4 linked regions of the Phytoactinopolyspora mesophila genome follow. The protein of the gene in region 4 binds, or shares a complex with, the protein of the main gene of each other region. Links are inferred from orthologs where the notes say so. Each region holds a gene or a part of one and is shown on either strand. Other genes may lie near its edges.

Region 1 (2,932 bases), on a different replicon or contig from region 4:
TCGTGCCCCACCACACTGAGGTCTCGTCCGATGACCAGGCCACATTCGCGGGCGGCGAGATACACACCGTGCGCGGTGTAGTCGGAGTTGGTGATCACCGCGGTGGGCGCGCCGGGGCCGGACAGCAGCTTCGTGGTCCGCTCGGTCACCGCGGTGAGATTGAGCAGTGTGGCGACCGGGCGGGGGGTGATACCAAGTTCGGCACACACCACTTCCAGCTCCGCCAGCCGATCATGGTCGGCCATCAGTTCCGGGGGCGCGGTCAGGAACGCGATGTCCCGGTGACCATATTCGACCAGGTGCTCGACGGCGAGGCGCACCGCCCGCCGCGCGTCGGGGCCCACCCGAATCACGTTGTCGAGGCCTTGCGCCGTCGCGTAAAGCACCACTGTTGGAGCGCCCGGCCGCAGCTCGTGCCAGAGCTCGACCGACTCCCCTGGTCCAACCGGCGCGATGGCGAGCCCGTCGACCCGGTTGGCCGCGAAGCGCTCGATGTGCTGGCGCTCGCGATCGAATGAGTAGTCCGAATCGGCCACCAGGACCGTCGTCTCCGATTCGATGGCGGCTTCCTGCGCACCCGCGATGACGTCGAGGAAGATCGGGTTACCGAGGTTGCGGATCAGCAGTCCGAAGGAGTTGCTGCTGCCGGTTCGCAGCGCACGGGCATACGGATTTCCGCGATAGCCGAGCTCCGCGGCCACAGCAAGGATGCGCTGGCGCGTCTTCTCCCCCACACCTTCACGTCCGTTGAGCGCGAAACTCGCTAAGGTGGGCGAGACACCTGCTTCCCGCGCAACATCCTTGATGCTCGGCGGATGCGCCATCGGACCCCCTTCAGATAGCCGGCTGCCGCGAGATGGCAGCAAGATGAGGCTATATCGATTTAGCGCCGAATCGAAGTTCCAGACCCCAAGTCGCAGCAAAGCCCGCCCGCACCGGACCATCTCAGAGGTAGATCACCAGCAGGTAGGCCGCGGCTACGGAGCCGAGGACGGCGCAGCCGTAACACGCCGCGCCGATCACCCCAGTCATCGCCTTCAACTGCAGACCATCGTGCAGTGTGTACCGGAAGCGGTGCGCGAAGTGAAGCAACGCCAGTACGCAGACGCCAAGCAGAACGATCCGGCTGACGGGATGACTCAGCAGGTCCAATAGCTCCGGGTGGCTCGGAGCCGAGATCCAGCCCAAGGGGAACGCCAACCCGAAGAGGAAGAGAAGCATCGGGACGAACAACGCCGCCATCACGCCACCCGCGCTGAACGCCAGCCAGGCGAAGGGCTCGACCTGTCGTTTCGGCATCTAGCCCACCACCAGCCACGCCACGAAAGCCGACACGATCGCCAGGGCGAGGTATTCCGATCCAACGATCACCGCCGACGGAACCCGTCGGCCACGCACACGTACGGGCATGGCCTGTGGGGTGAGATTGAACCACGTGACGACATGAAGACACACGAAGGCCAGCGCAACGGCATTGAGGCCGATCACCACCGGGTTCGCCGCCGAGTCCAGAAAGCTTTGGTACCGCTCCGCTCCTCCCGCGACCGCGTAGACCAACAGCAGGAGGAACAGGACGAACCAGGCAACGAAGACCGAACTCAGCTCACGAAGGATGAACAGCGTGTACGAGCGCTTGTGCATCCACCACCAGAGCGACGGCTGCTGCCGGTACCCACGCGGCCGAGCAGGCACGCCGGTCATGACTCGCGTCCCGGCAACAGATAGGACTTGGCCGTCTCGATGGCGGCGCTCAGCTTGTAACGTTGAATGGCACCGGCCGGGTCGACATCCTTGGGGCAGGCCGTCGTGCACTCGCCGACGTAGGTACAGGCCCACAGACCGTCCGGATGGATCAACGTCTCGAGTCGCTCGGCGGCACCCTCGTCCCGGGAGTCGAGGTTGTAGCGCTGGGCCAATGCGATCGCTGCCGGCCCCACGAAGTCGGGGTCGATCCCGTAGACGGGGCACGCCGAATAGCACAACATGCAGTTGATGCACATGCTGTATTGCTTGTACTCGTCGAGTTCGGCCGGCGTCTGCAGATACTCGCCCTCCGAGGTCGGCTGTTCCTCCTCACGCACGATCCACGGCGAGACCCGCGGCAGTTTCTCCATGAAGTCGCCGATATCGACGATGAGATCCCGAACCACCGGGAAGTTGGCCAAGGGCTCCACCCGAATCGGCCCGGGCGCATAGTCGAACAGGAATGCCGCGCAGGTCAGCTGCGGCTCGCCGTTGACCATCATGCCGCAGCTGCCACAGATTCCCATCCGGCACGACCACCGGTACGACAAAGTCCCGTCCAAACGGTCCTTGATGTGGTTGAGCCCGTCCAGAACCACCCAGTTCTCACGCAGCGGGATATCGTACTCCTGCGTCCAAGGCTCGTCGTCCACGTCGTGCTGGTAACGCGTCACCTCCAAGGTGATGGATTCAGCCACCGGATGCTCACCTCCCGTAAACGCGTTCGCCCACCGGCCATCGGGTGATGGTGACCGGCAGGTACGTCACGTGGCACGAACCGTCCGCCGCCCGCGACGCAAGCGAATGAGCCAAGAAGCGTTCGTTGTCACGCGCCGGATGGTCTGTGCGCTGGTGCGCACCTCGCGACTCTTCGCGACGCAGGGCCGACTGGACGATCGTCTCAGCGACATCGAGCATCGCCGACAGCTCGAGGAGGGCCGGCAGTTCGGTGTTGAACGTGGCGGTTCGGTCGTCGAGCGTTGCTTCCCCGAGCCGCGCCTGTAACTCGCGCAGCGAGTCGACCGCCTTGGTGAGCGAGTCGCCGGACCGGTAGATGCCTGCGCAGCCCTCCATCGTGTGCTGCATCTCCTCCCGAATATCCGCGATCCTCTCGGCGCTGTGTCTACGCCTGCCTCTCAGATCGCGCCAGATCCGCCGGTGCTCGTCGTCGGCCTGGGCGAGACCGGCG
Region 2 (7,868 bases), on a different replicon or contig from region 4:
GTAGGTACAGGCCCACAGACCGTCCGGATGGATCAACGTCTCGAGTCGCTCGGCGGCACCCTCGTCCCGGGAGTCGAGGTTGTAGCGCTGGGCCAATGCGATCGCTGCCGGCCCCACGAAGTCGGGGTCGATCCCGTAGACGGGGCACGCCGAATAGCACAACATGCAGTTGATGCACATGCTGTATTGCTTGTACTCGTCGAGTTCGGCCGGCGTCTGCAGATACTCGCCCTCCGAGGTCGGCTGTTCCTCCTCACGCACGATCCACGGCGAGACCCGCGGCAGTTTCTCCATGAAGTCGCCGATATCGACGATGAGATCCCGAACCACCGGGAAGTTGGCCAAGGGCTCCACCCGAATCGGCCCGGGCGCATAGTCGAACAGGAATGCCGCGCAGGTCAGCTGCGGCTCGCCGTTGACCATCATGCCGCAGCTGCCACAGATTCCCATCCGGCACGACCACCGGTACGACAAAGTCCCGTCCAAACGGTCCTTGATGTGGTTGAGCCCGTCCAGAACCACCCAGTTCTCACGCAGCGGGATATCGTACTCCTGCGTCCAAGGCTCGTCGTCCACGTCGTGCTGGTAACGCGTCACCTCCAAGGTGATGGATTCAGCCACCGGATGCTCACCTCCCGTAAACGCGTTCGCCCACCGGCCATCGGGTGATGGTGACCGGCAGGTACGTCACGTGGCACGAACCGTCCGCCGCCCGCGACGCAAGCGAATGAGCCAAGAAGCGTTCGTTGTCACGCGCCGGATGGTCTGTGCGCTGGTGCGCACCTCGCGACTCTTCGCGACGCAGGGCCGACTGGACGATCGTCTCAGCGACATCGAGCATCGCCGACAGCTCGAGGAGGGCCGGCAGTTCGGTGTTGAACGTGGCGGTTCGGTCGTCGAGCGTTGCTTCCCCGAGCCGCGCCTGTAACTCGCGCAGCGAGTCGACCGCCTTGGTGAGCGAGTCGCCGGACCGGTAGATGCCTGCGCAGCCCTCCATCGTGTGCTGCATCTCCTCCCGAATATCCGCGATCCTCTCGGCGCTGTGTCTACGCCTGCCTCTCAGATCGCGCCAGATCCGCCGGTGCTCGTCGTCGGCCTGGGCGAGACCGGCGCGGCTGGGTCCCGGAGCGCTCGCCGCGTACCCGGCGGCGGCCCGACCGGCCCGCGCGCCGAAGACCAGCAGCTCCGGCAACGAGTTCGAGCCCAGCCGGTTGGCCCCGTTGATGCTCACGCATCCCACCTCACCAGCGGCGTACAGACCGTCGATCGGCGTTGTGCCGTCGATGTCGGTATGGACCCCACCCATCATGTAGTGGACGACCGGCCGGACATGGACGAGTTCGGTGGCAGGGTCAACGTTCTGGTACTTGAGACATAGCTCGCGGACGAACGGGATCTTGTTATCGATGACCTCCTTCCCAAGGTGGCGCAGATCGAGGTTGACCACCGGCCCGTACGGCGTGTCGATGGCGCGTCCCTTCTCCACCTCGTGGACGAACGCCTGCGAAAGCCGGTCACGAGGCCCGAGTTCCATGCTGCGCATCACTGCCGTCGGCTCCGGTCTACCGAGGTCATAGTCCTGCAGGTAGCGGTAGCCTTCAGAATTGAGCAGCCAGCCGCCCTCGGCACGGGCGGCCTCCGTGATCAGGATGCCGGTGAATGGCAGGCCGGTCGGGTGGTACTGCACGAATTCCATGTCTTTGAGCGGCGCGCCGGCAAGGTAGGCCAACGACATGCCGTCGCCGGTCTTGATCGCCGCGTTCGTGGTGAACGGAAAGACTCGTCCGCAGCCGCCGGTGGCAAGGATCACCGCCTTGGCGGTGATGGTCTCAATCCGGCCGGTCGACAGTTCGATCGCGACGACGCCCTGCACCCGGCCGTCGTCGACCAGCAGCTTGGTGACGAACCACTCGTCGTAACGGTGGATCGTGCCGTACTTCAGCGACGTCTGGAACAGCGTGTGCAGCATGTGGAAGCCGGTTTTGTCCGCGGCGAACCAGGTGCGCTTCTTCTTCATGCCGCCGAACGGGCGCACCGCGATATGTCCGTCCGGCTCACGGCTCCAAGGGCAACCCCAGTGTTCAAGACGGAGCAGCTCACGCGGTGCTTCCTCGACGAACAGTTCTACCGCGTCCTGGTCGGCGAGCCAATCACTGCCCGAGACGGTGTCATAAGCATGCTCATCGAGGCTGTCGTCCTTACCGACGACGCCGGCCGCCCCGCCCTCGGCCGACACCGTATGACTACGCATCGGGTAGACCTTCGAGACGATCGCGACGTCAAGATCAAGGTTCATCTCGGCGACGGCAATAGCAGCGCGTAGGCCTGCTCCGCCGCCGCCGACGAGGACGACATCGTGTGCCGTCGTCATGGGCACCCCGGGGCGTCAGGCCCCGCGTTCGCCGATCGTTTCGTGGCTCAGCAGCTTGCCGTCGTGTCGGATCACCACGTGCTCGATGCTGCCGTCGTGGTACTCCTCACGGCTGGTCCTGCAGCCGCACGTGAACCGGGTTTCGTCGTTGGACAAACCCTGCTCGTCCCGGCTTTCGCGGTGTTCCCCGCCCTGGATGCGCCCACAAGGCGCAAGCTTCGCTGTGAAGCGGTCGCTCGTGACTGTCATCGCCCACCACATCCCTCGACAATTGGCTGGGCGTCACGCAGTTTGACTCATTATCCCACCACTCGCGATCCGGGAAAAGGGCCCCGCGAGCAGACCATCATCGGCCGCGTACCCGGGGATCGGCCAGCACCAGCTCGACGTTGCGATCCGTCGGTTCTCCCCCTGCATCCACACCGCCCACGCTGTACGGGCTGTTCGCCGCGAGTTCGCGGTGCCATGCGGCTAGTCCGTCCGGTGTATCGATCCCCTCAGGCGTGACCGGCGCGGAGTGGTCGACGATGGTGGAGACGAGCGAGAGCGTCTCGTCGTCGTTCTCGACGATCTCCAGCAGCCGCGCCTGGCTCGGCCATTCCATCACCGAGCCGGTGGTGATCTCCCAGAAGCCGCCTTTGGCGTGCCGCCACGGGCGTACGTGGTGACGATGAGTGTGTCCACTGACCCAGGCCACGACGTTCGGGAATCGCTCCAGCGTTGCCGCCAGCTCGTCGCCAAGCACTCGGCGGCCGGCATCAGCGTGTCCGGGAGGCACCGGAAGTGTGTTGGTCATGCTGCTGCGCGGATGATGTGAGGCGATCACGACCAGTCGATCGTCGGACCCGCCGTGCACCTCCGACAGGCGTCGCTGGAGCCAGGCCAGCTGTGTCTCGTCGATACTGCCTTCGTAGTGACCACCCGGATTGGTGGTGTCCAGGACGATGATCCGGACGCCGGATATGCCGTCATAGGCGTAGTACGCGGTGCCGGTGTCCAGGTTCTTCTTGGTGAAACCATGCCCGTCGGGCAAGCCACCTTCGTCGAAGTGCGCGCGGACGAACTCCGGCCGCTCCACCGGCCGGCGGTCCTCGCTCGCGTCGACCGCCCGGGCCGGCCCGGAAAACAACGGCAGCGGGTCCCGCACGAAGTCGCCCAGCTCCCCTGCCGGGAAGCCGTAGACCTTGCGTTCGCCGATCATGATCTTTGCGAGTTCGGCGGTGATCCGGGTTCTGCCCTGCACCAACCCGTCGTGATTGCCGTAACAGGTCAACCAGGGCACGTCGAATCCAGCGGCGGTGAAGCGCCGCAGACCAGCCTCGACAAGCCCGGGCACTGGCGGGAAGCCGTGATCCAGCGCCCAGGCTGAGTCGGCACGTTCCGGATCCCACGCCCAGGTGACAGCTCCGTCCTGCACGCCCTCGTAGGCCGTTCCGCCGGAGTCCATCGATACGGGCCCACCGGAGAGCAGCCCCAGGTAGGCCTGGACCTCGTTCCACTGCATGTTGTCGACGTTGTCTCCAGTCGTCAACGCCAGGTCGAGGGAGGCACCGGTGAGCGGGCTGATCCGGGCTGCGTTGAGGGTGCGTACCAATGCGTCGGTAGCGTGTGCGGCGAGCAGTTCCTGAGGGCGCCACATCGGCAGCAACGGCCCCACGTCCGGCCGGTCACCGAGTTCGTGGACGGCCTCCAGCCGGGCCGGTGACTGGACATCAAGCAACTGGACATCGGTGACATGGGCGATGTAACCCAGGCTTCGGCCCAGCGAGCCGGTCCGGCGACCACCCAGGTCGGTGCGGACTATGTGCGCCTCGCCCGACGCGTACCGCAGCGAGTAGTACTCCTGCGCATTGCCCGTACGCTCGACGCGTCCACGCCGTATGGTCCGGTCAGTGGTGGTGAGGATGGATCGATCGCACGGCACCTGTCACTCCTTCGTCACCGGTCAAGATGTCACACGGAACGGACCTCGCCCCGGATCTATACCTCATGACCATGTTCGCAAACCCTTGCGCTCCCGTTCGCGCCGCCCCGGACGGCCGATCTGCGCCACATCGCCGATGGAGTTGTGGGCCCCGATATCGTGCGGTATGAATTGATCTCCGACTGTCAGCGTTTGGAGACCAGCCGTGGCACGTGCCCCACTCGCCTCCGCCATGGCCACACTGCTGTTGATGCGCAGCTTCAATACCGCCGGCCTCCATCTGTCTACCCACGAGAAGACCAGTCTCGACGGTCTGCGGGCAGCGGTGTTCGCCAAACTGGGCGACGACCCCAATCTCGAACGGCTACGCGTCGAGGTCGGCGAAGACCAGATCAGCGACGATGTCCTGGAAGAGCTGATGGCCACCTTGGAACAGGCCGCGGCTGGTGACCCCGGCTTCCATCTCGAGCTCAGCGACTTCATGGCGGATCTGCAGCGAGTCGCCGGGGGCGAACCCACACCGAAGGTCCAGGCGGCTGAACCTGACCGGAAACCCAGCGAAGCCCAGTTGGGCGAGCTAGAGGACCGCGCGAACGGCCGCTCGTTGTCCGATGCGCTGGCAGCATCCGAGCAACTGGTCGCCGTGCTGACGGCGGCGGTCGAGCACTCTCCCGCCGCCCATGCGTCCAGGTTGGCAGCGGCGTTGAAGGTCCACGGCCACAATCTGGCCAGCGTCGAAGGACCAACCCAGGCGGTAGGAGCGTTCACCGAGTCGGTGCACATCTTCCGGCAGGTGGCCGAAGACTCGGACGCGTTGTCCTTACTCCAGCTGGCGCAAGCGCTGGAAGCGCTCAGCCTCACCTTCACGCACCCGGACGACTCGTTCGCCGCTCTGCGCGAGGCCTACGACGTGTGCGAGCGCCTCGCACAGCTCGAGCCCGTCGCCTCCGTTTCGATCTACGCCAGCATCGCCCTCAGACTTGGCGGCACCTGCCTGTCGCTCGGCAACTACCGAAGCGCCTTCACGTACGCGTCGGAGGCCGAAACGCGCCTGTGGTCGTTGGTAGAGATGGATCCGGACTACCTGCCGGATCTGGCCACCACGCTCAAGCTGCTGGGCACCTGCTCCCTTCATGCCGACGACTTCGATACCGCCGAGCGGAAGCTGGGACAAGCACAGCAGATACTTGGCAAACTCGCCGCCAGGACACCGGACCCGTACCTGGGTGAACTCGACCACGTCACCAAAACACTGGCCGGCATCCGCGGCGAAGCCGAGACGTAGCGTTCAGCCGCCCGATCTTTTCCACCAGCGCCGCCGGGGTTTGGGCTGTGCCGGCGCCGAGGGCTCAGGTACGGGCTCGGGTTGGTTCCCGGCGCTGCCGGCACGTTCGGCGCGCCACCGCTCCACGACCTTCTCCACGTCCGCTGGTGCCACCGGCACCTGGGGGCCCATCGAACTCGACGGGTCTCGCCAGTACGCCTTGATCCGCTCGTTGACCTCTTCCACAGCGGCGCGTACGTCGTCCTCTGTCGGCAGCCCACGCACGATCTCCGGCAATTGGTCGACCTCTTTGCGCAACTTCAACGGCGTGGGCAGAACCGCATCGGTGGATAGCCCTTCCCGTTCGAGCTTCTCCCGGATCCACCACATCTCATCGTTAGACCGGCCGAGATTGGTCAGAGGCTTACCCGCGCCCGGAAGATCATCGAACTCACCACGTTCTTCCGCCTCGCGGATCTGCCGATCGATCCACGATTCGAACCCCATACCTGCCGGTTTGCGCTGTGTCATGGGTCAACCTCCCGCAAGCGCACTCGAGGACATCATCCCCTGCTCTCGACCGGTTCCAGCATATCTGGGGCGTCCGAGACCGATCGACGCGTGCGATGGTCCCAGTTGTGGTCGCCCTGCCCTGCGGTATGAGGTCGTATCCGTCGAAGACACTCTGTGTTGCGGTCACCTTCTGCGCTCAGCCGGACATCGCATGCTGGACAGCTCCGGAGAGCTTCTCTTCGATGAACGCGGCCATTTCTTCTTCCTCGTGCAGAATATTGGTCAGCTTCTCCGCCACTTCGTCTTCGCCGATCTCCTTGCAAGCCGCGATCAGCGCTTTGTACGAGGCGATCTCGAAATGTTCGGCAGCATAGTCGGCGATCGCGTTCTTCAGCATCGTGTCTTCGACGAACCGGTTCGCCATACCCTGCATTCCGCCGAACATTCCCGCCAGGACGCTCTTCGTTCTGGAAACCTCACCGCCCATCGACTCGATGCAGCCACGGACCGTCTCCGCCTGATGGCGGGTCTCCTGAATGTGCTGTTGTATGCGCGATCTCACCTCTTCGTCGTCCTTGGCGTCATCAGCGTGGCGCTTGAGATTCTCCTCCAGAGCTTGTTCCATCGCGTAGGCGTCGTTGAGCCAAGAGATCACTCGTTCCCGGTTGTTCATCGCAACTCCTCCCCTGGTGATGTGTACTTCTCCCCGCACTACCCGCCGGGACACGTCCGAAACAGCCACAGGCGGCATCAGCACACCGCACCAGCTGGCTTCTCCGAGTCACGGTTCCCTTGCATGCGATCGTCAGGGCGGGGTATCGGAATACGCCGGACTCGTCGTTCATTCGTGGCGCAACTGACATAGGGAGACATCATGGGCGGCAAATACAAAGGCCAGCACCCGGAACGAAACATCGAGAACGAGGCTCCGGCCCCGGTGGCTTCGCGTCCCGCGGATGAGACGCCCGCGGAGGAGGCGAAAGGCCGCCGTGTCCCGACCGACATCAAAGAAGGCACAGAGAAACTCAAGGACGACAACCCGCGGTGATCTCGCCGCCGGTGGGCGCCAATATCTCGCCGCTGTAGTAGCCCGACAGCCGCTCTGAGGCGAAGAACACGTAGGACGGCGCGATGTCGTCCGGGTGCGACGTGTGGCCCATGGGAGTGTCTTCCCCGAACCTCTGCACACTCTCCGCGGGGAGCGTCGACGGGATCAGTGGAGTCCACACGGGTCCCGGCGCGACGCAGTTGACTCTGATCCGCCGGTCAACGAGTGACTGTGCCAGCGAGTAGGTGAATGCGTTGATCGCACCCTTGGTGGCGGCGTAGTCGATGAGAGAGCTGTTGCCTCTCAACCCGTTGACCGATGACGTGTTGATGATCGATCCGCCCTCGGGGATGTGTTTCAAGGCTGCCTTGGTGACCCAGAAGTAGCTGTAGACGTTGGTGCGGAACGTGCGGTCCCATTGCTCGTCGTCGATAGCCTCGAGGGACTTCTGAGGCCTCTGATACGCCAGGTTGTTGACCAGGATGTCTATCCGGCCGAACTCCGCGGCCGTCCGGGCGACGACGTCGCGGCAGTGCTCGGCATGCGACATGTCGCCGGGCATCCCGAGGCTGTCTCGGCCGGCGTCAGAGATCAAGTCGATAGTGTGCCGGGCGTCGTCGGTCTCCTCGAGATACGCGATGCTCACATCGGCGCCTTCCTTGGCGAAAGCCACCGCCACGGCCCGGCCGATGCCGGAGTCGCCGCCTGTGATCAGCGCCGTGCGCCCCTCCAACAGTCCACGGCCGAC
Region 3 (7,877 bases), on a different replicon or contig from region 4:
GCTCGACGACGGCGCCCGCTACCGCATCGGGTTCCGCCTCCAAGACCTGCACCTGTTCGATGCGGAGTCCGGTCAACGAGTTCCCGGATGGGACGCCGCCACTGGCGCCACCACATCCGAGAACCGCCAGTTCATGAAGGGATGAGACGAATGCGTACACGCCCGGCATCCGCGGTCGCCGCAATCTCGGCGCTTGCGCTCTTGATCGCTGCCTGCGGATCGGACGACGGAGAATCCGCGCTCGAGGAAGCAACGGCGGACAACCCGATCGAGATCACGATGTACTACCCGATCGCCGTGGGGGGCCCGCTCCAGGACGTCGTCGACGGGCTGATCGACGACTTCGAGAGTGAGAACCCGGAGATCTCGGTGCAAGCCGTGTACAGCGGCAACTATGACGAGACGATCGTCGCGGTGCAGACCGCGGTCGACGGTGGCGACGCCCCGGTGACTTCCGTGCTGCTGTCTTCGGACATGTTCCAGCTGATCGACGACGACATGATCGTGCCGTTCGACGACGTGGTGTCCACGGATGAAGAACGAGCCTGGCTCGATTCGTTCTACGACGCCTTTATGGCCAACAGCCGGGACCCCGAAGGCCGGACCTGGGGTATCCCGTTCCAGCGCTCGACCATCGTGCAGTACTGGAACAAGGACCTGTTCGAGGAAGCCGGCCTCGATCCCGATCACGCGCCGCAAACCTGGGACGAGATGATCGAGATCGCCGAGCAGGTGCAAGCGGAAACGGATGCGCGCTGGGGTGTCCAGATGCCGTCATCCGGCTTCCCGTACTGGCTCTTCCAGGCGTTCACCACCCAGAACGACGTTGAGATCGTCAGCGCGGATGGCACCGAGGTGTACCTCGACCAGCCCCAGGTGATCGAGGCTCTCGAGTTCTGGTTGTCCCTGTCTCAGGACCACGGCGTGCACCCGCCCGGCATCGTCGACTGGGGCACCACCCCGGAGGACTTCCTCCAGGAGCAGGTCGCGATGATCTGGACCACCACCGGCAACCTCACCAACGTTCGCGACAACGCGTCGTTCGACTTCGGCGTCGACATGTTGCCCGAGGGCGTGCGCCGCGGTTCGCCCACCGGCGGCGGCAACTTCTTCCTCTTCGCCGACGCATCTGAGGCCGAGCAGATCGCCGCCATGCGGTTGATCCGCTTCCTCACCCAGCCGGAGCAGGCCGCCGAGTGGGGTATCGCGACTGGGTACGTTGCTCCGTTGCCAGAGGCCTGGGAGACCGAGGCGATGCAGGAGTACGTCGCCGACTTCCCGGAGGCAGCCGTCGCTCGTGACCAGCTCGAATACGCGGTCCGGGAGCTCACGACCTATGCCCGTGGTCAGATCTACGAGATCGTCACCGACGCGCTCCAGGGCGCCATCGTGGGCGATACCACGGCGGAGGAAGCCATGCGCCACGCCCAGGAACAGGCCGACAACGTCCTCGGCCCGTACCAGAACTGAGCCCGCGCCCCGTGGAACGAGACCACAACAACCCTATGGCGACCATTCAAGAGCGCCCGCCCGGCGAAGCCGCGGAGGAGGTCCTGCCGACCTTCTCCCGGCCCCGCCAGGGTCCGCTCCATCACCTCCGGCGGATACCCAACCCGGTCTTCGCCTGGCTCCTGATGGTGCCGTCGTTGCTCTTCCTCGGCGGTTTCACGGTGTTCCCGGCGATCAGCGCGCTGTGGAGCAGCCTTCAAGAGCCAGGGATCGACGGAGGCATCGGGCCGGCGTACTACGAGCAGATGATGGGCGACGCCGTCTTCCGGCGGAGCCTCATCAACAACCTATTGTTCTCCTTCATCACTGTTCCCGTGAGCATCGCTGTGGCAATGCTGATGGCGGTGCTGGTGAACAAGAAGCTCCGCGGGCGGGGCCTGCTTCGGCTGGCATACTTCACGCCCGCGATGCTCCCGGTAGTCGCCGCCGCGGCGATCTGGCTGTTCTTCTACCAGCCCAACTTCGGCGCACTCAACACGATCGCCCGATGGCTCGGCTTCGAAGGACAGAACTGGCTGGGCAACCCGTCGACGGTGCTGCCGGCGCTCATGGTGATGATGATCTGGCACCAAGCCGGGTTGTTCATGCTCTTCTACCTGGCGGGGCTGCAGCTCATCTCTCCTGAGCTCGACGAAGCCAGCCAGCTGGAAGGTGCCGGGCGCTGGTACCACTTCCGCAGAGTCACCTTCCCGTTGCTGATGCCGACCACGCTGTTCACCTCGATCGTCGGGCTCGCCAACAGCTTCAAGCAGGTGGACTTCATCTTCGTGACGACTCAGGGCGGGCCGAACAACGCCAGCAACATGTTGCTCTACTACATCTGGCAGACCACGTTCCCGCAGCGCCGGCCCGAGTACGCCGCGGCGATCACCGTGGTGCTCGTGCTCATCCTGATCGTCCTGGCGCTCATTCAAATCCGTCTGTTCGAACGTCGCATCCACTACCGGTAGGCGAGTAGATGAACCGTACAACGCTGTTGCCGCGCATCTCCGACAAGATCGAAGTCGGGATGGCCTGGCTGCTCGGATTCCTCTGGATCGCGCCGCTCTTGTACGTGTTCTGGGCGGCGTTCCGGCAACCCGCGGTGGCCTTGACCCTCAACCCGTTCCAGGGCTGGACGTTCGACCACGTGGAGTCGGTGTGGAACGCCGCGCCGTTCGACCGGTACTTCATGAATACGGTGATCTTGGTCAGCAGTCTGGTCGTCGTCCAGTTGATCCTCGGCGTGCTGGCCGCGTATGCGCTCGCTCGCTACACGTTCCCGGGCCGGGACATCGTGTTCGCCTTCGTCTTGCTACAGCTGATGATCTTCCCGGAGATCCTGCTGACGGAGAACTACCGGCTGGTCTCCAACCTCGGGCTACAAGACACGATCCCCGGTATCGCCATCCCGTACGCGGCGAGCGCGTTCTGCATCTTCCTCCTTCGGCAGCAGTTCAAGACGGTCCCCAGCGAACTGGTCGAAGCGGCCGAGATCGAAGGTGCCTCCCGGCTGGAGACGTTGTGGAAGGTCTACGTGCCGATCGCCCGCCCGACCATCGTCGCGTTCGGTCTGGTGTCGATCAGCTTCCATTGGAACAACTTCCTCTGGCCGCTGGTCATCACCCGCTCGCCGGAGTCCCGCCCGATCACGGTCGGGATCGTGCGTTTCCTCTCCCCCGAGACCGGAATCGACTTCGCCTCGCTCACCGCAGGGACCGTCATCGTCGTCGCGCCGCTGCTCGCGTTGTTCCTGCTCACTCAGCGGCAGTTCATCCAGAGCTTTATGCGCTCTGGGATCAAGTAACCCCCGCCAGCCGCCACTGAAAAGGGAGGCCGTTCACATGGGTTCGTTAGCCGTATCGAGGACGTTGAGGCGCGGTATCGCCGTTGTGCTCGCCGTCGTGGTCGCGACCGCGGCAGCGCTGTTCGCAGCAGCGTCCGCCAGTCCAGACGAAGTGCAACACACGAAGAAGCCAGCTGATTCATCCGGCGAAATGCTCATCGCCGCCCACCGGGGCGCATCAGGTATGGCGCCGTCGAACACGCTCACCGCCTTCTCTCTCGGGATCAAGCAGAAGGCCGATTTCATCGAATTCGACCTGCACTTGACCGCCGACGACGAGATCGTGCTTGTTCACGACACCGTCCTCGACACGACCACGAACGTCCGGGAGCTCTTCCCTGACCGAGCTCCGTGGCGGGTACGCGACTTCACCCTGGACGAGATCAAACAGCTCGATGCCGGCAGCCCATTCAACCCGCGCTTCACCGGTGAAGAGGTCCCGACTCTGCGCGAGGCGATCGAGCTCATCAATCATCGCGCGGGTGTCCAGCTGGACGTGAAGTCGCCACACCTTTACCCCGGGATATCCGAGCGGATCATCGAGGAACTCGAGGCCGTGCCCGGATACCTCCCCGGGGCGCTGAAGCGCGGACTCATCCAGGTGCTCGCCTTCGACCGGGAATGGCTCACCGAAGACTTCATGCCGATCGCACCGGACGGCATCACCTTCGTGCCCATGTGGGGCGCCGGGAACATCCCCAGCCGGGAGGCGCTCGAGGAGACAGCCGAGTACACCGACTGGATGATCACCGCCTTCGACAACGTCGCGAACAACCCGCGGCTGCACGACGACCTGCATGACCTCGGGTTCAACTTCGGTCTCTACACGTTGAACGACGCCGGCCGGATGTACGACGCCTACGATCTCGGCGCCGCCGCTGTTGCCACGGACTACCCGGACATGCTGCGGGAGATGATCGACCACGGCCTGCTCGGGCTGGAGTTCGAACCTCCGGAGGACGACGCCGAAGACATCGTGTTCGAATCCAGCCACTACCGGCTGGTGCTCTCGACCTCGCCCGACACCCGGATCGTCAATCTCGGCTTCGACCCGTCCGGGCAGGGGCAACACCGCGAGATCCTCAACCACACCACGCGCGGCACCGTGCCGTTCGTGGGCGTCGGCCAGTTCAGCCCGGTCCTGCCCATCGGCGAGCCGGCTGAGATCGTGCAGTCCGACGACGGCCGGGAGCTGAGCCTGCTCGGCATTCCCATGCTCGGCGAGCCGATCGAGGTGGATTGGGAGTTCCGTTTCGAGGACGAATGGTTCGACCACGAAATGACCTGGCATGTCAACGGTGAGACGTCCGAGCCGGTCTACCAGGTCGGCTGGGGCCTCGACACCGGCCTGCCGCGGATCGGCGACAACGAGATTCTCGACCGGGAACGCAGCCATGCCATGCCGATGTCCGACTGGACCGTTGCGTGGGACGACAACCTGACGGTCGTCGCCGCGTACCAGGACGGCTCCGCCTGGGCCGACGACGACGTGTTCTTCTCCACCGCGCACAACTTCATCGCCTGGACGCCCCACTGGGAGAGTGGTGGGCGCGACTGGCCGGCCGGTGAGTACGACGGCGGCAAGTGGCGTATCGGCGCCAGCGGCACCGGCGGCGACGAGGAGTACGCGACCCAGCTGCATGCGGAGCTGAACGGCTAGGGCTCCGGCAGATGGATTCTCTCCTCGCCCAGCAGACTCGGTCGGAGGGAGGCTGCGCCATCGGCCTCCCTCGCTGATGCCCACCACACCATGGAGAGAATCCATCTTCCGGAGTTCTACGCGCCGAGCTCGCGTCGTCAGCTGGGTGCGGGGCCCGTCGAGCGCCGGACGACCAGGCCGACCGATTCAGCATGGTCGGTCTGGTCGGACTGGCGCAGGCGCGCGACCAGTGCCCGGCCGAGTGCGCGCCCGTCCATCGTGATGGTGGTGAGCGGTGGGTCCAGCAAGGCAGCCGTCGGCAGGTCGTCGTGCCCCACCACACTGAGGTCTCGTCCGATGACCAGGCCACATTCGCGGGCGGCGAGATACACACCGTGCGCGGTGTAGTCGGAGTTGGTGATCACCGCGGTGGGCGCGCCGGGGCCGGACAGCAGCTTCGTGGTCCGCTCGGTCACCGCGGTGAGATTGAGCAGTGTGGCGACCGGGCGGGGGGTGATACCAAGTTCGGCACACACCACTTCCAGCTCCGCCAGCCGATCATGGTCGGCCATCAGTTCCGGGGGCGCGGTCAGGAACGCGATGTCCCGGTGACCATATTCGACCAGGTGCTCGACGGCGAGGCGCACCGCCCGCCGCGCGTCGGGGCCCACCCGAATCACGTTGTCGAGGCCTTGCGCCGTCGCGTAAAGCACCACTGTTGGAGCGCCCGGCCGCAGCTCGTGCCAGAGCTCGACCGACTCCCCTGGTCCAACCGGCGCGATGGCGAGCCCGTCGACCCGGTTGGCCGCGAAGCGCTCGATGTGCTGGCGCTCGCGATCGAATGAGTAGTCCGAATCGGCCACCAGGACCGTCGTCTCCGATTCGATGGCGGCTTCCTGCGCACCCGCGATGACGTCGAGGAAGATCGGGTTACCGAGGTTGCGGATCAGCAGTCCGAAGGAGTTGCTGCTGCCGGTTCGCAGCGCACGGGCATACGGATTTCCGCGATAGCCGAGCTCCGCGGCCACAGCAAGGATGCGCTGGCGCGTCTTCTCCCCCACACCTTCACGTCCGTTGAGCGCGAAACTCGCTAAGGTGGGCGAGACACCTGCTTCCCGCGCAACATCCTTGATGCTCGGCGGATGCGCCATCGGACCCCCTTCAGATAGCCGGCTGCCGCGAGATGGCAGCAAGATGAGGCTATATCGATTTAGCGCCGAATCGAAGTTCCAGACCCCAAGTCGCAGCAAAGCCCGCCCGCACCGGACCATCTCAGAGGTAGATCACCAGCAGGTAGGCCGCGGCTACGGAGCCGAGGACGGCGCAGCCGTAACACGCCGCGCCGATCACCCCAGTCATCGCCTTCAACTGCAGACCATCGTGCAGTGTGTACCGGAAGCGGTGCGCGAAGTGAAGCAACGCCAGTACGCAGACGCCAAGCAGAACGATCCGGCTGACGGGATGACTCAGCAGGTCCAATAGCTCCGGGTGGCTCGGAGCCGAGATCCAGCCCAAGGGGAACGCCAACCCGAAGAGGAAGAGAAGCATCGGGACGAACAACGCCGCCATCACGCCACCCGCGCTGAACGCCAGCCAGGCGAAGGGCTCGACCTGTCGTTTCGGCATCTAGCCCACCACCAGCCACGCCACGAAAGCCGACACGATCGCCAGGGCGAGGTATTCCGATCCAACGATCACCGCCGACGGAACCCGTCGGCCACGCACACGTACGGGCATGGCCTGTGGGGTGAGATTGAACCACGTGACGACATGAAGACACACGAAGGCCAGCGCAACGGCATTGAGGCCGATCACCACCGGGTTCGCCGCCGAGTCCAGAAAGCTTTGGTACCGCTCCGCTCCTCCCGCGACCGCGTAGACCAACAGCAGGAGGAACAGGACGAACCAGGCAACGAAGACCGAACTCAGCTCACGAAGGATGAACAGCGTGTACGAGCGCTTGTGCATCCACCACCAGAGCGACGGCTGCTGCCGGTACCCACGCGGCCGAGCAGGCACGCCGGTCATGACTCGCGTCCCGGCAACAGATAGGACTTGGCCGTCTCGATGGCGGCGCTCAGCTTGTAACGTTGAATGGCACCGGCCGGGTCGACATCCTTGGGGCAGGCCGTCGTGCACTCGCCGACGTAGGTACAGGCCCACAGACCGTCCGGATGGATCAACGTCTCGAGTCGCTCGGCGGCACCCTCGTCCCGGGAGTCGAGGTTGTAGCGCTGGGCCAATGCGATCGCTGCCGGCCCCACGAAGTCGGGGTCGATCCCGTAGACGGGGCACGCCGAATAGCACAACATGCAGTTGATGCACATGCTGTATTGCTTGTACTCGTCGAGTTCGGCCGGCGTCTGCAGATACTCGCCCTCCGAGGTCGGCTGTTCCTCCTCACGCACGATCCACGGCGAGACCCGCGGCAGTTTCTCCATGAAGTCGCCGATATCGACGATGAGATCCCGAACCACCGGGAAGTTGGCCAAGGGCTCCACCCGAATCGGCCCGGGCGCATAGTCGAACAGGAATGCCGCGCAGGTCAGCTGCGGCTCGCCGTTGACCATCATGCCGCAGCTGCCACAGATTCCCATCCGGCACGACCACCGGTACGACAAAGTCCCGTCCAAACGGTCCTTGATGTGGTTGAGCCCGTCCAGAACCACCCAGTTCTCACGCAGCGGGATATCGTACTCCTGCGTCCAAGGCTCGTCGTCCACGTCGTGCTGGTAACGCGTCACCTCCAAGGTGATGGATTCAGCCACCGGATGCTCACCTCCCGTAAACGCGTTCGCCCACCGGCCATCGGGTGATGGTGACCGGCAGGTACGTCACGTGGCACGAACCGTCCGCCGCCCGCGACGCAAGCGAATGAGCCAAGAAGCGTTCGTTGTCACGCGC
Region 4 (7,921 bases):
CGTCATAGGCAACCCCTGAGCGCCCTATACTCCGCCAACCCTTGACATCGATCATCGGTGTTCGTCTCTCAAAAAGTCACGACCCCATCTCTCATGCTGAGATTTCGAATCATTAACGCCGCCTTCGCCGCACTGACGCTGCTCGACATGCGCGGGTAGTGATCATCACAGAATCCCCCCGCGCCAAGATCATCGGGGTGCGGTCGGCAACTGCGGCGCGCGGCTACGCGGACAGCCTGGAGGTCCCGGCAGGAGATCACCGCCGGGCCGTAGTTTGACTCATGTCACACCGCGATGGTGACTTCCGCCACGGAAACCGCGGTGGACACACGGCTACGATGTACGCCGGTCGGAGCCCGAATGCTCCGGCTGGGCCGCAGGTGCACGAGACGGGCCGGCCGCTCCCGCGGGGCGGACTGCCATGAACGCGGATCGGATCCGCGAGCTCACTGCGCGCCCGGTTCTTAAAATTCGTGAGAAAGGTGACCTCCCGTGCCCAAGGCGCCGGCAGGCACGATCTATCGCGGCCGAGAAGGCATGTGGTCGTGGGTGGCCCATCGGGTCACCGGCATCGGTATCTTCTTCTTCCTTCTCGTCCATGTCCTGGACACGGCGCTGGTGCGCGTGTCGCCGGAGGCCTACAACGAGGTCATCGCCACCTACAAGACGACGATCGTCGGGCTGATGGAGGCCGCGCTCGTCGGCGCGATCATCTTCCACGCCTTCAACGGGGTCCGGATCATCCTGGTCGATTTCTGGGGCAAGGGCCCGAGGTACCAGCGCCAGATGCTGGCCGGCGTCGGTGTCCTGTGGCTGGTACTCATGGTCCCGTTCCTGATCCGCCACCTATCTCACGTGTTCGGGGGCTGAGTAGATGACAACCACGACTTCCATCGCCGCCCCTCGGTCGCCTCGGTCTCCACGCCGGCTCCGCGGACGAACCAACACCGAGCTCTACGCCTGGCTGTTCATGCGGGTCTCCGGCCTGTTGCTGATCGTCCTCGTCTTCGGGCACCTGTTCGTCAACCTAATGGTCGGCGAGGGCATCAACGCACTCGACTTCGCCTTCGTGGCAGGGAAGTGGGCCGATCCGTTCTGGCAGATCTGGGACCTTCTCATGCTGTGGCTGGCCATGATCCACGGCTCCAACGGGATGCGCACTGTCATCAACGACTACGCCGAACGTGACCAGTTGCGGATGTGGCTCAAGGTCGGGCTCTACACCGCGGCGGCCATCACAATCGTGCTCGGCACGCTGGTGATCTTCACGTTCGATCCATGCCCGGTCGAGGCGGCTGCGGACTTGTTGCCGTCGTTCTGCCCCGGCGCTTAGAACGACCACAAGACCGGAAGAGAGATTCAACTCATGCAGACTCACCAGTACGACGTGGTGATCATCGGCGCCGGCGGCGCTGGAATGCGGGCGGCGCTGGAAGCCGGCCAGCGAGCACGGACCGCCGTCATCACCAAGCTCTATCCCACCCGCTCGCACACCGGCGCCGCCCAGGGCGGCATGTGCGCGGCACTGGCCAACGTCGAGGACGACAACTGGGAATGGCACACCTTCGACACCGTCAAGGGCGGTGACTTCCTCGTTGACCAGGACGCGGCGGAGATCATGGCGAAGGAAGCCATCGACGCGGTGCTCGACCTCGAGAAGATGGGCCTGCCGTTCAACCGGACCGAGGACGGCACCATCGACCAGCGACGTTTCGGTGGGCACACCCGGAACCACGGTGAGGCCGCGGTGCGACGCGCATGCTACTCCGCCGACCGCACCGGTCACATGATCCTGCAGACGCTGTACCAGCAGTGCCTCAAGCACGACGTCGAGTTCTTCAGCGAGTACTACGTCCTCGACGTCATCCTCAACGAGGTGGACGGCGAGCAGCGCACCGCCGGCGTCGTGGCCTACGACCTCGCCAGCGGTGAGATCCACATCTTCCGGGCCAAGTCCGTGGTGTTCGCCACCGGTGGCGCCGGCAAGGTGTACAAGACCACGTCCAACGCGCACACCCTCACCGGCGACGGCATGGCCATCGCCTACCGCCGTGGCCTGCCGCTGGAGGACATGGAGTTCTTCCAGTTCCATCCGACGGGCCTGGCCGGCCTAGGCATCCTGCTCTCCGAAGCGGCCCGCGGCGAAGGCGCCATCCTGCGCAACTCCGAGGGTGAGCGATTCATGGAGCGCTACGCGCCGACGCTGAAGGACCTGGCCCCACGTGACGTCGTCGCCCGCGCCATGGCCAACGAAGTACGGGCGGGCCGCGGCGCCGGGCCGAACAAGGACTACGTCCTGCTCGATCTCACCCACCTCGAACCGGCGCACATCGACGCAAAACTGCCCGACATCACCGAGTTCGCCCGCACGTACCTCGGAATCGAGCCGTACACCGAGCCGGTCCCGGTCTATCCCACCGCGCACTACGCCATGGGCGGCATCCCCACCAACGTGGAGACGGAGGTTCTGGCCGACAACAAGCGGGTGCTTCCGGGCATGTTCGCCGCCGGCGAGGTCGCCTGCGTCAGTGTGCACGGCGCGAACCGGCTCGGGACGAACTCGCTGCTCGACATCAACGTCTTCGGTCGCCGCGCGGGAATCGCCGCGGCCGAATTCGCCGCGAAGGCCCCCTGGGTCGAGCTTCCGGACTCACCGGAAGCCGACACCGTGGCTTTGCTGGAAGGCATGCGCGCGAGAGAGGACGGCGAGCGCATCGCCGACGTCCGGCGGGCTCTGCAGGAAACGATGGACGCCAACGCCCAGGTGTTCCGCTCCGAGGCGACCCTCAAGCAAGCGCTGGCCGACATCGCGGACCTGCGTGAGCGCTACGCCCGGGTCTCTGTGCAAGACAAGGGAAAGCGGTTCAATACCGACCTCTTGGAAGCCGTCGAGCTGGGTTTCCTGCTCGACTTGGCCGAGGTGATCGTCGCTGGTGCCCTCGAGCGCAAGGAATCACGCGGCGGGCATTTCCGTGAGGACTACCAGAACCGCGATGACGTCAATTACATGCGCCACACCATGGCGTACCGAGTCGCAGGTGACGACGGCACCGCCCAAGTCCGGCTGGACTACAAGCCCGTCGTCATCACCCGTTACCAGCCGATGGAGCGTAAGTTCTGATGACGTTGACCACCGAGGCTCCCGTCAAGGAAACACCTGACGCGGGCGCCATCCCGTCGTTCCAGGTCACCATGCGGATCCGGCGCTTCAACCCGGAGCTCGACACGGAGCCGCGCTGGGAGAACCACACCCTGACCATGCACGGCACCGACCGGGTGCTCGACGCACTTCACAAGATCAAGTGGGAGATCGACGGTTCCCTGACCTTCCGCCGCTCGTGCGCGCATGGCATCTGTGGCTCCGACGCGATGCGGATCAACGGGCGCAACCGGCTCGCGTGCAAGACGCTGCTCAAGGACCTGCCGCTCAAAAAGCCGGTGACGGTGGAGCCGATCAAGGGCCTGGCTGTGCAGAAGGACCTTGTGGTCGACATGGAGCCGTTTTACGAGGCCTACAAGTCGATCATGCCGTTCTTGGTCACGAGCGGGAACGAACCGACGCGGGAGCGGCGCCAGTCGCCCGCGGAACGCGAGCGGTTCGACGACACCACCAAGTGCATCCTCTGCGCCGCCTGCACAACGTCGTGCCCGGTGTATTGGTCCGACGGTCAGTACTTCGGGCCGCAGGCAATCGTCGGCGCGCACCGGTTCATCTTCGACAGCCGGGACGAAGGATCCGAGCAGCGCCTCGAGATCCTCAACGATCGCGAGGGCGTGTGGCGCTGCCGCACCACGTTCAACTGCACCGACGCCTGCCCCCGCGGCATCGAGGTCACCAAGGCGATCCAAGAGGTCAAGCAGGCTCTGCTGTTCCGCCGCGTCTAACCACCCGTAGCTTGCGTCCCTGCATCCCGAGGCCTCTGGCGCTCGCTTTGCAGGACGCTACCGGCGGCGACACAGACCGGTCGGATAGGCTCGGGCAAGTGAGTGAGACCACGCATGACACCGTGCTCGTTGTCGACTTCGGGGCGCAGTATGCGCAACTGATCGCCCGCCGGGTGCGCGAAGCCCGGGTGTACTCCGAGATCGTCCCGCACACCATGCCGGTGCAGGAGATGATCGCGAAACAACCGAAGGCCATCATCCTTTCGGGCGGGCCGTCCAGCGTCTACGCCGACGACGCCCCGTCGATCGACTCCTCCCTGTTCGACTCGGGCATCGCCACGTTCGGCATTTGTTACGGCTTCCAGGCGATGACTGTCGCGCTCGGCGGCCGGGTGGCGCGCACCGGCCTGTCAGAATTCGGCCGTACCCACATCGACATCGCCAACCCCGGCGCCCTGCTGCACGGCGTCGACACGGGGTCGTCAGTGTGGATGAGCCACAACGACTCCGTCACCCAAGCCCCGCCCGGGTTCGACGTCTTGGCCACGTCCGGAGCCACCCCGGTGGCGGCGTTCGAGGACACCGACCGTGGCTTGGCGGGCGTGCAATGGCATCCGGAGGTGCTGCACACCGAGTACGGCCAGGTGGTGCTCGAGCATTTCCTCTTCGACATCGCGGGCATCCGTCCTACCTGGACCATGGTCAACATCGTCGACGACGCCGTGGAGACCGTACGCGCCCAGGTCGGCGACAAACAGGTCATCTGCGCGCTATCCGGCGGCGTCGATTCCTCGGTGGCGGCCGCGCTGGTCCAACGTGCCATCGGCGATCGGCTGACCTGTGTCTTCGTCGACCACGGGCTGCTCCGCGCTGGCGAAGCCGAACAGGTCGAGCGTGATTTCGTCGCAGCTACCGGCGTCGACCTGCACGTGGTGCATGCCGAGGACCGCTTCTTGAATGCGCTCAAGGGGGTCGACGATCCCGAGGAGAAGCGCAAGATCATCGGCCGGGAATTCATCCGCGTCTTCGAGGACGCCGCACGGGAGATCGTCGCCAAGGCGGGTGCCGAGGGCGGCGAGGTCGAGTTCCTCGTCCAGGGCACGCTCTATCCGGACGTCGTCGAATCCGGCGGCGGCGAGGGCGCCGCGAACATCAAGAGTCACCACAACGTTGGCGGGCTCCCGGATGATCTGCAGTTCACGCTGGTGGAGCCGCTGCGCTGGCTGTTCAAGGACGAAGTCCGCGCGGTCGGCGAACAGCTCGGCATCCCGGCCGACATTGTCTGGCGGCACCCGTTTCCCGGCCCTGGCCTGGCAATCCGGATCATCGGCTCGGTCGACCACGAACGGCTGGAGATCCTGCGTAAGGCCGATGCCATCGCGCGGGCGGAGGTCACCGACGCCGGCCTGGACCGCGACGTCTGGCAGTTCCCGGTGGTGCTACTGGCCGACGTTCGCTCGGTGGGAGTGCAGGGAGACGGCCGCACCTACGGGCATCCCATCGTCCTTCGCCCCGTGAGCAGCGAAGACGCGATGACGGCCGACTGGTCGCGGCTCCCGTATGAACTACTCGAGCGGATCTCCACCCGGATCACCAACGAGGTCCCCGAGGTCAACCGGGTCACACTCGACATCACGAGTAAGCCACCCGGCACCATTGAATGGGAGTAGCACTCCGCCGCCCCGCAAACCTCACCATGTCTTCAGCGCTCCCCCATGCCTTCAGCGCACCGCCATGCCTTCAGCGCTCCTCCATGCCTTCAGCGCACCCCCATGCCTTCAGCGCTTCGCCATCGTCCACCCCGCCACTTTTCGCCCTCACCCTTCGGTGATCGTCAGTGGGTTGTGGTCGCTGTCGGAACCTATTTGTCCGATTTACCGGACGGGATAGCGACCACAACCCACTGACGATCACCGAAGGTTCCCCATGGGGAATACGACGAACGCCCGCCGCGAGCGGGACTCGACGCTGCTGCGGGGATGCGGCGGTTGAATCAGGGCGTGCCGGGTTCGGACGGGCATCGGCGAGACCCCGCTGCGTAAACCAGGCAGCCCCGCCGCGACCAAGGTGCGACGAGGCCGCCGGGGAGCAGCCAGAGACTTCCTCAGGCGCTTTACGAGCCTCCCGTGGCATGCTTTTCCGCCACGGGTTGTGAGGCATGAGGAAGTCTCTGGCTGCTCCCCGGCCCCTATTCGGACCGGTCGCGCCGGAGCTTGCCGATCGACGCCATCAGCCCAGCCAGGCCGATAGATACGAGCAGGACAGGGGCGGCCACTTCGAGCCCATCAAGCCCCATGACGTCCAGCTCAACCAGCGACCACACGATGAACACTCCAAGGAAGAACAGGCCGAATACGAGGGACGAGACGTCGGTGTCGTGGCGTTTCATGGGGCCGGCTCCAGTTCCGCGCGGGTGACTTCGATATTCCCGACGCCCACCTCGAGGGTGAGTTCTATCTGGCCGCCGCCGACGCCGTCCGGGCCGAAGTCCGTGTACGTTTCGGTTCGGCCGAAGCCCGATGTGGATGTGTCGAAGATATCTTGTGCGCCCAAACCCAGTGAGCTGGTGACGACGACGTCAGCCTCCGGCGGCACGATGACGCCCACAGGACCCACACCGAGTTGCACCGTGATGCTCACGACATCCCCGTCGTCGAGCTCCAGCTCAGAGAGGTCGTAGTCGACGGGGCCCGCACCGTGTTCCACGTTCGTTGCCGGCAGGGCCGCCAGATCCGCGGACGCGACCAGCTCCACCGGCCCGGTCGCGAGGCTCCATTGGTTGGCCAGGGAGGCCGGGATCAACGCGAGAGTCAAGAGAATGCCCAGCCAGATGAGTCCGCGGGAACGGCCGTACCAGGTGCCGACCAGCAGTCCGAGACCAACGACGGCCAACGGCACCGCAACGTACATCGGGCCTGGACTCAGGCCGAAGATCACACTGGACAGGGCCACACCGCCAACGGAGATCAACGCCGCGCAGAACGTCAGGAATCCGAGTACTGAACGCTCTTTGACCACCGGCTCAGCCGCGGGTGGCGCGACTGGTTCCGGAGGCTGGTCCTGGAGGTAATAGAGGTCGCTGTAGCGCGAGGACGACGAAGCATCTCCTGCGCCCCAGTCTGGCCCTTCCGGCCACCCCTGCGAAACCGAGCCTGACGTGCTCGGCACCGGCCCGAGATCTGACGCGACGGCAGCATCCGGCGCGGTGGCGTCGTCCACCGGCGTGGTCGACTCCGGCGTTTCCGGTGCAGAGGCGCCAGCGGTGGACCTGGAGGGGACGCCGGCGTCCGGGTCGGCCACATTCGGCGGTGCATACCCGGCGGCGTGGGGCGGGGTCCAACCGCCGGTGCCGGTGGCGGCGTCATACACGTACGGCACGTCGCTGGGCATCCGGGGCGGGTGCTCGGCTTCGGGCTCCTCGGCGCCTCGTTTCAGCAAGGTGTACACCCCGATCGCCGCGAGGATCAGCAGCACTGGGCCGAACGGCGCGGAGCTGATCACGATGCCGGACGAGATCAGGGTGACCGACCCCAGGGCCAGCGCCAGCGGGATGGCGCTGGTGTCACGGACCTCGCGGCGCCCGATCGCCTGGTCGAGTATCGAGGCCGGCTCGTCTTCGGCCGGAAGCAACAGCCACGCCGCCGCGTAGAAGAGGACACCGGCACCGCCGAAGAGAACGAGCACAGCCGTGACCACCCGCAGGATCACCGGATCGATACCGAGGCGTCGACCGAGACCGCCGAGCACGCCGGCGACGACACGATCGGTGCGGCTGCGCCGCAGCATACGCAGCTCCTCGTGCATCCCTGGTGAACTTGTGTAGGTGTGCCCACCATCCGGCGGGCTCGACGGGTTTTCGGTCATATACCGATCGTGCCCTCTCGCCGGCGCCGTCACCATCGGGGAAGACCCTGAATCAACCCCCGGCACGTCGTCGGTGCATTCCAAGGGGCTTCCCGCATGGCGGGGATGAGCTCGCACGTGTGACTATCAATGTCATGGACGTCGTGCCGAAGCCGCAGTCTGCCCACCGTAC

What was found.
Region 1: F7O44_RS15880 (region 4) and F7O44_RS18400 share a complex: the UniProt entries of both Escherichia coli proteins name them as parts of the enzyme complex. The link is inferred for Phytoactinopolyspora mesophila from one-to-one orthologs.
Region 2: F7O44_RS15880 (region 4) and frdA share a complex: the UniProt entries of both Escherichia coli proteins name them as parts of the enzyme complex. The link is inferred for Phytoactinopolyspora mesophila from one-to-one orthologs.
Region 3: F7O44_RS15880 (region 4) and frdD share a complex: the UniProt entries of both Escherichia coli proteins name them as parts of the enzyme complex. The link is inferred for Phytoactinopolyspora mesophila from one-to-one orthologs.

The regions. Positions count from the first base shown.
Region 1 is NZ_WLZY01000006.1:276,877-279,808, reverse strand. It holds F7O44_RS18400 (fumarate reductase subunit C), read right to left. Parts: upstream 1,702-2,932; coding sequence 1,300-1,701; downstream 1-1,299. Other genes in the region: frdA (fumarate reductase (quinol) flavoprotein subunit), read right to left, coding at 2,449-2,932; F7O44_RS18395 (succinate dehydrogenase/fumarate reductase iron-sulfur subunit), read right to left, coding at 1,698-2,441; frdD (fumarate reductase subunit FrdD), read right to left, coding at 946-1,299; F7O44_RS18410 (LacI family DNA-binding transcriptional regulator), read right to left, coding at 1-824. UniProt on the Escherichia coli protein: Two distinct, membrane-bound, FAD-containing enzymes are responsible for the catalysis of fumarate and succinate interconversion; fumarate reductase is used in anaerobic growth, and succinate dehydrogenase is used in aerobic growth.
Region 2 is NZ_WLZY01000006.1:270,121-277,988, reverse strand. Bases 1-2,946 are described here. They hold frdA (fumarate reductase (quinol) flavoprotein subunit), read right to left. Parts: upstream 2,372-2,946; coding sequence 629-2,371; downstream 1-628. Other genes in these bases: F7O44_RS18380 (TIGR03767 family metallophosphoesterase), read right to left, coding at 2,718-2,946; F7O44_RS18385 (hypothetical protein), read right to left, coding at 2,387-2,620; F7O44_RS18395 (succinate dehydrogenase/fumarate reductase iron-sulfur subunit), read right to left, coding at 1-621. In the rest of the region: more of F7O44_RS18380, read right to left, coding at 2,947-4,295; F7O44_RS18375 (hypothetical protein), read left to right, coding at 4,501-5,580; F7O44_RS18370 (DnaJ family domain-containing protein), read right to left, coding at 5,584-6,090; F7O44_RS18365 (DUF892 family protein), read right to left, coding at 6,269-6,745; F7O44_RS18360 (hypothetical protein), read left to right, coding at 6,947-7,120; F7O44_RS18355 (SDR family oxidoreductase), read right to left, coding at 7,098-7,868. UniProt on the Escherichia coli protein: Two distinct, membrane-bound, FAD-containing enzymes are responsible for the catalysis of fumarate and succinate interconversion; fumarate reductase is used during anaerobic growth, and succinate dehydrogenase is used during aerobic growth.
Region 3 is NZ_WLZY01000006.1:277,232-285,108, reverse strand. Bases 4,923-7,877 are described here. They hold frdD (fumarate reductase subunit FrdD), read right to left. Parts: upstream 6,600-7,877; coding sequence 6,246-6,599; downstream 4,923-6,245. Other genes in these bases: frdA (fumarate reductase (quinol) flavoprotein subunit), read right to left, coding at 7,749-7,877; F7O44_RS18395 (succinate dehydrogenase/fumarate reductase iron-sulfur subunit), read right to left, coding at 6,998-7,741; F7O44_RS18400 (fumarate reductase subunit C), read right to left, coding at 6,600-7,001; F7O44_RS18410 (LacI family DNA-binding transcriptional regulator), read right to left, coding at 5,132-6,124; F7O44_RS18415 (glycerophosphodiester phosphodiesterase), read left to right, coding at 4,923-4,994. In the rest of the region: F7O44_RS18435 (ABC transporter ATP-binding protein), read left to right, coding at 1-145; F7O44_RS18430 (ABC transporter substrate-binding protein), read left to right, coding at 151-1,470; F7O44_RS18425 (carbohydrate ABC transporter permease), read left to right, coding at 1,506-2,459; F7O44_RS18420 (carbohydrate ABC transporter permease), read left to right, coding at 2,468-3,295; more of F7O44_RS18415, read left to right, coding at 3,333-4,922. UniProt on the Escherichia coli protein: Two distinct, membrane-bound, FAD-containing enzymes are responsible for the catalysis of fumarate and succinate interconversion; fumarate reductase is used in anaerobic growth, and succinate dehydrogenase is used in aerobic growth.
Region 4 is NZ_WLZY01000005.1:215,676-223,596, reverse strand. Bases 2,004-5,002 are described here. They hold F7O44_RS15880 (succinate dehydrogenase iron-sulfur subunit), read left to right. Parts: upstream 2,004-3,120; coding sequence 3,121-3,885; downstream 3,886-5,002. Other genes in these bases: guaA (glutamine-hydrolyzing GMP synthase), read left to right, coding at 3,984-5,002; sdhA (succinate dehydrogenase flavoprotein subunit), read left to right, coding at 2,004-3,121. Outside these bases: F7O44_RS15900 (hypothetical protein), read right to left, coding at 1-6; sdhC (succinate dehydrogenase, cytochrome b556 subunit), read left to right, coding at 493-870; F7O44_RS15890 (succinate dehydrogenase hydrophobic membrane anchor subunit), read left to right, coding at 875-1,333; more of sdhA, read left to right, coding at 1,367-2,003; more of guaA, read left to right, coding at 5,003-5,555; F7O44_RS15870 (hypothetical protein), read right to left, coding at 6,074-6,274; F7O44_RS15865 (PspC domain-containing protein), read right to left, coding at 6,271-7,749; F7O44_RS29675 (PspC domain-containing protein), read left to right, coding at 7,869-7,921. UniProt on the Escherichia coli protein: Two distinct, membrane-bound, FAD-containing enzymes are responsible for the catalysis of fumarate and succinate interconversion; the fumarate reductase is used in anaerobic growth, and the succinate dehydrogenase is used in aerobic growth.